2 linked regions of the Methylovirgula sp. 4M-Z18 genome follow. The protein of the gene in region 1 interacts with the protein of each later gene in a pairwise test. Links are inferred from orthologs where the notes say so. Each region holds a gene or a part of one and is shown on either strand. Other genes may lie near its edges.

The links. Proteins that work in one complex are often made in the same cells at the same time.
Region 2: the proteins of V9T28_RS00550 (region 1) and lysA interact in binary tests that used the Escherichia coli proteins (3 or more experiments, as listed by UniProt). The link is inferred for Methylovirgula sp. 4M-Z18 from one-to-one orthologs.

Annotation. Positions count from the first base shown.
Region 1 is NZ_CP149574.1:125,873-130,482, reverse strand. Bases 833-3,619 are described here. They hold V9T28_RS00550 (response regulator transcription factor), read right to left. Parts: upstream 2,675-3,619; coding sequence 1,991-2,674; downstream 833-1,990. Other genes in these bases: V9T28_RS00545 (efflux transporter outer membrane subunit), read left to right, coding at 2,823-3,619; V9T28_RS00555 (sensor histidine kinase), read right to left, coding at 833-1,991. Outside these bases: V9T28_RS00565 (TIGR02300 family protein), read left to right, coding at 1-276; more of V9T28_RS00555, read right to left, coding at 699-832; more of V9T28_RS00545, read left to right, coding at 3,620-4,268; V9T28_RS00540 (efflux RND transporter periplasmic adaptor subunit), read left to right, coding at 4,376-4,610. UniProt on the Escherichia coli protein: Response regulator member of the two-component regulatory system CpxA/CpxR which responds to envelope stress response by activating expression of downstream genes including cpxP, degP, dsbA and ppiA.
Region 2 is NZ_CP149574.1:4,672,536-4,677,156, forward strand. The notes cover bases 676-3,473. They hold lysA (diaminopimelate decarboxylase), read right to left. Parts: upstream 2,818-3,473; coding sequence 1,534-2,817; downstream 676-1,533. Other genes in these bases: ilvA (threonine ammonia-lyase, biosynthetic), read right to left, coding at 676-1,537; lptM (LPS translocon maturation chaperone LptM), read right to left, coding at 2,827-3,042; V9T28_RS21635 (LysE/ArgO family amino acid transporter), read left to right, coding at 3,195-3,473. Outside these bases: more of ilvA, read right to left, coding at 23-675; more of V9T28_RS21635, read left to right, coding at 3,474-3,815; V9T28_RS21640 (alpha/beta hydrolase), read left to right, coding at 3,828-4,517; V9T28_RS21645 (DEAD/DEAH box helicase), read right to left, coding at 4,618-4,621. UniProt on the Escherichia coli protein: Specifically catalyzes the decarboxylation of meso-diaminopimelate (meso-DAP) to L-lysine. Is not active against the DD- or LL-isomers of diaminopimelate.

The sequences.
Region 1 (4,610 bases):
GGAACGGTGTTTCAGGCGGTCCCTCTGCCCCGCTCGCCGCAGCGGCAGACGACAGCGGCAGACGATGACGATACGCCGGCCAATCCAGCCAATGTCGAACTCGTGTCGATGGAGGAGGCCGACAAGGACGCCGAGAAGGTCACGCTGGTTGAAGACGACGAACTCGAGATCGAGGACGATGGCGCCGACGACACATTCCTCGAGGAAGAGGAAGAGGATAGCGACGATGTGTCCGATCTGATCGACGGCGACATTGACGATGAGGAAGAAGCGTAAATAATAGAAAATAAGTGCTTGTATCGCCGCCAAGGTGCGGCTATACACGCGGCCGCAACGGTTCGGCGGCCCAACGCCGGACCTGTTTCGCTCAGAAAGTGAGCGGACGAACGAGATGGGGCCATAGCTCAGTTGGGAGAGCGCTTCAATGGCATTGAAGAGGTCGTCGGTTCGATTCCGATTGGCTCCACCAAATCAAATCATTGATATTATTGATTTTTGCTTTCGCGCGGGGCGACGGTGTACGCCGCGTGCCATTGGCGCGCCGCGGCCGCTGGCTATGGCACGTGCAACGCACTGGACCGCGACCGTCCCGGTCGCATGTGGCCGCAATACAGAAGATTGCATCGCGACCGGAACGGTCGCGGTCCTTTACGTCTCTCGGACATCGCAACTGTGCTTCGATCTAAAGTCAGCACGCTCTAATTTTTCGCACGTTGCAGCCCTCCACCACTCATTCCGGATATTTCCAGAGTGACGGCCAGGCCCCCGGTGTCGGCGATTGACGCGGTGACGCGGCCGCCGTGCCGCTCGACGGCCTGCTTGGTGATGGCGAGGCCGAGACCATATCCGCCGCGGACGACGGCATCCTCGCCGCGCGAAAACGGCTGGAAAATTCGCTCGAGCTCGGACGCCGGCACCCCAGGCCCTTCATCCGTGACCACGATGCGCAACGTGTCGTCCTTTACCCGCGTGCGAACCGAGACCTGTGAGCCGTCGGATGTGTATTTGACGGCATTGCGGATGACGTTTTCCAACGCCCGATAGATCAGCTCGCCGTTCACCTCGGCGACGAATGTCTGCACACCTTGCTGCGAAACATGGATCTTGCGCGCTTGTGCTTCGAAGGCCGCGTCGGCGACGATGTCGTTCAAAAGATCGATCACATCGAGCGTTTGTACCTCCAGTCCGGCGTTCGACCGATCCGTCAGCCGAGCGAGCGTCAGGATCTCGCCGATCAAGCCGTCTATCCGTTCGACTTCGCGAACCATGCGGTCCATCATAACGTCGAGCTTTGCGGGGTTCTGGTGCAGCACGCCGATCGCGGCCTGAAGGCGCGACAGGGGCGAGCGAAGCTCATGCGACACGTCGTGAAAAAGCCGCTGCTGCGATTTCTGAAACTCCTCCAAACGAGCGGCGCTGGCGTCGAAATCGTGAGCGAGCGCCGCGACCTCGTCTCTTCGGCCCTGCATTTTGTCGCCGATACGGATATCGAAGCGACCGGCGGCCAATGCGCTCAGGCCAATGCGAAGTTGCGCGACCGGCCGAATGAGGTAGCGCGCTACCCAATAGGCGGCGACCGCAGCGGCCAACAATGCCGACAGCCAGGGGACGAGCCTTGGCCAAGCTTCGGATACGAAACCGAATTCTTGCCGATGAAGGATAACGCGATAACAGTCGCCGCCGCTTTCGACCTCCCGCTGGTTCACGTCCGTTGTGAGGACGCAGCCACCGACGGGCGCGACCTGAGCAATCGTGAGGCTGATCGGCGTGGGCGGCTTGGCGGCTTCGGACGCGAATGCAACGGCGGCATCCTTTCCATGATGCGCCAGAAGCTGCGCCGCGACATTGAGTGCGAAGGCCTGGCGTTCGCGTTCGATCACGTGGGTCAGCGGCGCGATCTGGAAGAGGGCGCTCACAGCGAACAGCACCCCGATCGAGGCCACCATGGTGAGCCAGATGATCGTGAAAAACTTCCAGAACAGGCGCCGCATTATCGATCTCGCAAAAGCTGATAGCCTTGCCCCCGCACCGATTGTATCCAGGATTGCCCGTCGTCCCGTGCTCCGAGCTTGTGGCGGACACTGCTGATGTGAACGTCGATGCGGCGGTCGAACGGCGTCAAGGTTCTGCCGAAAGCACACTTGGAAATCTCCTGCTTCGATACGAGCTGGCCGACGTTGCGGGCCAGCACTTCGAGCAGACTGAACTCGGTCCCGGTCAGTTCGAGCGGTTTGCCGCGCCACTCGGCGATCCGGCTTGCGGGATGCATGACGAGATTGCCGGCCCGCAGCTCTTCCGGTGCGGGCGCTGCACGGCCCGATCGGCGCAGGATGGCGCGCAGCCGCGCCACGAGCTCGCCGGGCGAGCAGGGCTTTGGCACATAATCGTCGGCGCCGAGGTTGAGCCCGGCAATCCGATCGGCATCATCGCCCTTGGCCGTGAGCATCAAGACAGGCACAGTGCTCGTGCGCCGGATGCGCTGCAGCAGTTCGATGCCGTTCATGCGCGGCATCATGATATCGAGCACGACGATATCGACGGCGTGCGACGTCGCCAATCCGATCGCCGTGCGCCCGTCATGCGCGGTCGACACGTCGAAGCCCTCCTCAACGAGATATTCCTTGAGGAGCGTGGTGAGTTCCACATCATCGTCGACAAGAAGAACCTTTTCCATACTGAACGCCCATCATCCGTGCCACGAAGACATACAGAACGAAGGCAGGTCAGGCACGAGATTTTACCTATCTTAACGCACCTTTGACCGCACTTTACGTTCGATCCGCTAATTCCAACGCGTGTTCAGGAGATCGTAAAGGGCGGTGATGAGGCCGGCTGGTCGCTATATTGTTCGCTGCGGCGTTGTCGCTCTTGGTTTGATGCTTTCGGGTTGCGCCAGCTTCTCCGAGTTGCAGTCGGCCGACGCGAAGATTGCGACTGCCTGGCACGCGGCGCTGCCACATGACGGCCACGTGTCCAACCTCGAATCCTGGTGGTCGACGTTCAACGATCCGTCGCTGACTGCTCTCATCGGCCATGCGGAGGCTGAGAACCCTAGCCTCGATTCATCGATCGCCGATATCGAAAAGGCCCGCGCGACGTTAGCTTCTGCACGTGCGAGCCTGTTTCCGAGCCTCAGCGGCTCGGGCTCCGTCTCTGGGTCCGGCACCAGCGGCGATACGGTCAACCGTATTGAGGCGGGGACGACATCGAGCGGCGGCCTCGACGCCTCCTGGGAGATCGACCTGTTCGGCAAGAACCGGCAAAAGAGCGAAGCGGCCCGCCAGCGGATCGGCGAAGAGGTGGCCGATTGGCACGATGCACGCGTCTCCCTCGCCGCCGAAGTCGCCGATGACTATGTGCAGTACCGCGCCTGCCGCCAGATCGAGAACGCCTATAGCGTCGAACTTGCCTCGCAACGGGACACGATTCGCGCGACGGAAACGGCTGCCTCTTCCGGCCTGACCTCCACCTCCGATCTCGCCTTGGCACGGGCAAGCGCGGCCTCCTCCTCCTCCACACTGACGGAGCAGCGTGCCGAATGCGAGGTGCTGGTCAAGTCGCTCGCCGAACTCACCGGCGGCGACGAGATACGCGTCAGGCAGCTTCTCGCCAAGGGCAAGAACGACATCCCGACACCGAAGAATTTGCGCATTGCGGCAGTGCCCGCGGCAGCGTTGCGGCAGCGTCCGGACATCGGCGCCCTCGAACAGGAGGTTGCGGCAACCGTGGCCGATGTCGGCGCGGCAAAGGCCGATCTCTATCCAAGCTTGAGCCTCTCGGGATCGCTCACGGTCAGCGGTTCCACTGCGACCGGAGCATCCTTGCCTTGGTCCTTCGGTCCGTCCTTGACGATTCCCCTGCTCGATGGCGGATCGCGCAGTGCCGCAGTCGAAAGTGCGATCGCCGACTACAACAAGGCGGTCGCCAAATATAAGTCCGGCGTGCTGAGCGCGATCTCCGACATCGAGACCGATCTTGTGCGGGTGGACAGCACCCGCAAGCGCATCGGCGACGCCGCCACGGCGGCCAGCAATTACCGAACCTATTTCAACTCGATCGATACCAATTGGAAAGCCGGCGGCGCGAGCCTGCTCGACCGCGAAGAGGCGCGGCGCTCGGCGCAGTCAGCGGAAATCACGCTCATCGAAGTCCGACGCGATGCCGTGCGCTACTGGATCGCGCTTTACAAAGCTCTCGGCGGAGGCTGGGACCTTAAGCCGTCCGCACCGGCACCGGAAAAGACAAAAGCTCAAGGGACTCTTCTCTAATGCGGCTCAAGCTTCTTCTCATTGCCCTGCTCGCGGGAGCAGGCGCTCTTTTCCTTTTCGCCGATCCGCCCTCCCGTGGGGAGCAGGACGAGGCCGCAGCCGTCACCATGACGGTCACGAAGCCGGCTGCGCACCAACAGGTCGATGCGTCCGCCCTCACCGTCGCGATCGTGACGCCGGCCGAACGGCAATGGCCCGAATCTGTCCCTGCGACCGGCTGGCTGAAGCCCTGGCACGAGGCCATCATCGCGTCGGAGATCAGCGGCCTGCGCATCACGGAGGTTCTCGTCGACGTCGGATCGGTGGTCACGAAGGGCGAGCCCCTTGCCCGGCTCGCGCAGG
Region 2 (4,621 bases), 4.5 Mb from region 1 along the record:
CCTATGGGAGAAGGGACGCCCGTCACCTGCTCAAAAACATCTGATAGGCAGGGTTATCCGTCTCATCCTCATACGGATAGCCAAGCAGCGCAAGCTTTTCGAAGAACCGTTCCCGCTCGGCCAGCGGCACTTGCAGACCGGCGAGCACGCGGCCGTAGTCCGCGCCGTGGTTGCGGTAGTGGAAGAGCGTGATGCTCCAATCGCCGCCGACGCCGTCGAGGAATTTCATCAGCGCGCCGGGGCGTTCGGGAAACTCGAAACGCAAGAGCACTTCGTCCTGCAGATCGGGCGCGCGGCCGCCGACCATGTAGCGCACGTGCAACTTGGCCGACTCGTTCGCGCTCATGTCGACCACTTTGTAGCGGAGCGCCGTGAGCTGCGCTAAAATCTGCGCCTTCTCGGTGCGCGCATCGCGCAGGCGAATGCCGACGAATACATTGGCTTCCTGGCCCGTGGCGTAACGGTAATTGAATTCCGTCACTGTCTGATTGCCGAGCACCTGGATGAAGCGGCGGTAGGAGCCGATCTCTTCCGGGATCGTGACGCCGAGCAGAATCTCGCGCTCCTCGCCGACTTCGGCGCGCTCGGCCACGTGGCGCAGCCGGTCGAAATTCATGTTGGCGCCGGAATTGATCGCGATCAAAGCGCCTGCGCGCGTGGGGTTTTGCGCGGCATAGGTCTTGAGGCCAGCGAGCGCCAAAGCTCCGGCAGGCTCCGCGATCACGCGCATGTCTTCGAAAATGTCTTTGATCGCCGCGCACATTTCGTCGGTGTCGGCGGTGATCGTGCCGTCGAGCAGATCTTTGCAGAGGCGATACGTCTCGGCGCCTGCCTGGCGCACCGCAACGCCATCGGCGAACAGGCCGACGCGGTTGAGAATGACGCGCTCCTGCGCGTGCAGCGCCGCGGTCATCGAGGCGGCATCGACCGGCTCGACGCCGATCACCTTCGTCTCGGGCCGCAGGTATTTGATGTAGGCTGAAACGCCAGCAGCGAGACCGCCGCCGCCGATCGGTACGAAGACGGCCTCAATCGGCTCGGGATGCTGGTGCAGGATTTCCATGCCCACCGTGCCCTGTCCCGCAATCACATCCGGATCGTCATAAGGATGCACGAAGGTCAGGTCTTCTTGCGATTCCAGCGCGCGCGCGTGCGCATAGGCCTCGTCGAACGTATCGCCGTGCAGTACGACCTTGCCGCCCCAATAGCGCACCGCATCGATCTTGATGGGCGGCGTCGTGACTGGCATCACGATCGTCGCGACGATGCCCAAGCGATGCGCCGACAAAGCAACGCCCTGCGCGTGATTGCCGGCCGACGCGCAGATCACGCCGCGCTTGCGCGCGTCAAGCGAAAGGCGCGCGATGCGATTGTACGCGCCGCGAATCTTGAACGAAAAGATCGGCTGCAAATCCTCGCGCTTCAGCAGGACGGAGCAATCGAGCCTTTGGCTCAGCCGCACCATCTTGTCGAGCGGCGATTGCACCGCAACGTCATAGACACGCGCCTCGAGGATTTTCTTGATGTAATCGGTCACGGGCTTACTTGGCTCAGCCAGGGTGGCAGGCGATCGAGCCCGATCAGATCGTCGTAGGTCGGGCGCGGCCGCACAACCGCAAAATTTCTGCCCTTGACCAGAACTTCCGGCACGAGCAGGCGCGAATTATAGGTGCCCGATTGCACCGCGCCATAGGCGCCCGCCGACATGATTGCGAGAAGATCGCCAGCCTTCACCCGCGGCAGGTCGCGGTCGAGCGCAAGATAATCGCCGGTCTCGCACACGGGGCCGACCACGTCGGCATGCAGGGTCGCGCCGTTTTGCGGCGCCTGCAGAACGGGCAGGATTTCGTGATGCGCTTCGTACAGAGTCGGGCGGATGAGATCGTTCATCGCGGCGTCGGCGACGACGAAATTGCGCCCGTCGCCGTGCTTCACGTAAATCACCTGCGTCACCAGAATGCCGGCATTGCCGACGAGCAAGCGGCCCGGCTCGAACACCAGCGAGCAACCCAGATTATGGGTATGGCGCTTGACGATATGCGCGTAAATAGCGGGGTGATAGGTGTCGGGATCGTGATCCGCCCGATACGGAATGCCGAGGCCGCCGCCAAGATCGATATGCTCGATCGTATGGCCGTCGGCGCGCAATTGCCGGACGAAATCGGCGAGCAGTGCGAAGGCCGCGTCGAACGGCTCGAGATTGGTGATCTGCGAGCCGATATGCATGTCGATTCCGCTGACCTTGATGCCGGGCAGTTTCGCGGCCTCGGCATAGACCGCGCGTGCGGTCGAGATCGGCACGCCGAATTTGTTCTCCGACTTGCCGGTCGAGATCTTGGCATGGGTCTTGGCATCGACATCCGGATTGACGCGCAAGGCAATATGCGCGGTCACGCCCTTCTCGCTCGCGATGCGCGACAGTTCGTGCAATTCGGGCTCGGATTCCACATTGAAGCAGCGGATGCGCTCGTCGAGCGCGTAAGCGATTTCGTGCGCCGTCTTGCCGACGCCCGAAAACGTGATGCGGGAGCCCGGAATGCCGGCCGCGCGGGCGCGGCGCAATTCGCCCTCCGACACCACATCGACGCCGGCGCCGAGGCGGGCATAGGTGGCGAGCACGGCCTGGTTGGAATTGGCCTTCATCGCATAGCAGATCAGCGCATCGGTGCCGGCGAAAGCCTCGGCGAAGACGCGGTAATGGCGCTCGAGTGTCGCGGTGGAATAGCAATAGAAAGGCGTGCCGACGGCGCGGGCGATGTCCCGCACATCGACATCCTCGGCGTGGAGCACGCCGTTCACGTAAGAAAAATGATGCATTGTTAGACCTTAAAGCAGCCAGTCGGCGGGCGTATCGATTTTCGGCGGCACGATTGGCACTTTTTTGCGGCTCTGCTTCTGTTTCACCGGCTTGCCGTTGGCGTCGACCTTCTGCTCCGCGTCGGGCGGCGGCGGGGGTGCGAGCGGCCCCTTGCGGCCGCAGCCGGACAGACCGACGAGCGCAACGAGCGCCAGAATGGGAAGAACGCGAAAGGGACGGTTCACAAGCAAACTCCAAGAAATTTCGCGTCCCTATATAGCCGATGGGCGGAAAAAAGCGAGGCGGGTATTGGGAAGCTCGCGCTCCTTTCAAGCTGTTCGAATCCCCCGATCAATGCTATTCGGCTGGCCATGCTTCGTCCCGCCCGCCTTTTCCCATGAATTTCTCGTTTTCCGCCGCGTCCACCGGCTTTCTGCTCGGGGCGAGCTTCATTGTCGCTATCGGCGCGCAAAATGCCTTCGTGCTGCGCCAAGGATTGCTGCGCCAGCATGTGTTTCCGGTCGCGCTGCTTTGCTCGCTCTCGGATGCCGTGCTGATCGCCGCCGGCGTCGGCGGCCTTGGCACTTTGGTCGAGAAAAATCCGGACGTGCTGTTCTATGTCACGCTGTTCGGCATCGCCTTTCTCGCCTTCTACGGGTTCAAGGCGCTGCAGCGCGCCCGGCACACCGAATCGCTGCGGGCGGCGGGCGGTGAGTCCGGCCCGCTCGGCGCCACCATCCTGATGACGCTGCTGCTGACCTTCGCCAATCCGCATGTCTATCTCGACACGGTCGTGCTGCTCGGGTCGATTTCGGCGCGCTTCCCGATTCATGAGCACGTCGCTTTCGCGCTTGGCGCGATGAGTGCGTCATTCCTGTGGTTCTTCGGCCTGGCCTATGGAGCGCGGCTGCTGACGCCTTTGTTTCAATCGCCGCTTGCCTGGCGCATATTAGATCTCATCATTGCCTTGGTGATGTTCTCCATCGCGCTCGGGCTGGCGCTGCATCTTCGCGGTTAAGGAGTTTTTCCCATGGCACCCACACTCTCCGGCCCAAGGCTGCCCGCAAGATCGGGCAAGGCCAAACAGCTCGTGGTTTTTCTGCACGGCTACGGCGCCAGTGGCGACGATCTCATCGATATCGGCCGGCAATGGCAGGGGCTTTTGCCGGATGCCGCCTTCGTCGCGCCGCATGCGCCCGAGCCCTGCGGCATGGGCGGCGGCGGGCGGCAATGGTTCGCGCTCACCTTCCGCGACGCGGACGAGCGCTGGCGCGGTGTCACGCAGGCCCGGCCGACGCTGGACGCGTTTCTCAATGCCGAACTTGCAAAGCAGAATCTCACCGACGCCGATCTGTGCCTCGTCGGCTTCAGCCAGGGCACGATGATGGCGCTGCACACCGGCCTGCGCCGGAACATCGCCCCCGCCGCGATCGTCGGCTATTCCGGCCAGCTCGTTGGCCCCGAGCACCTGAGCGAGGCAAAGGCGCGCAACAGCAAGGGCGCGCCGCCGCCAGTGCTGCTAGTGCATGGCGACATGGACGAGGTGCTGACCGTCGACAATCTGTTTCTCTCCGCCGACGCGCTGGGCAAGGCCGATATCCCGTGCGAATGGCATCTATCGCTCGGCATCGGCCATGGCATCGATCAAGGCGGATTGGTGCACGGCGGCCTGTTCATCGCGCAAAGATTCGGCGTGAAGGTGCAGCTTAAGGCACGGTGATTCCTTCTCCCCGAACTGAACTCGGCTGTTGCCGAGTTCAGCATCAAGAATGCACAAACCGGGTAAACCCGGTTTGTGAGCGGGGAGAAGGGAGAACGGCTTAT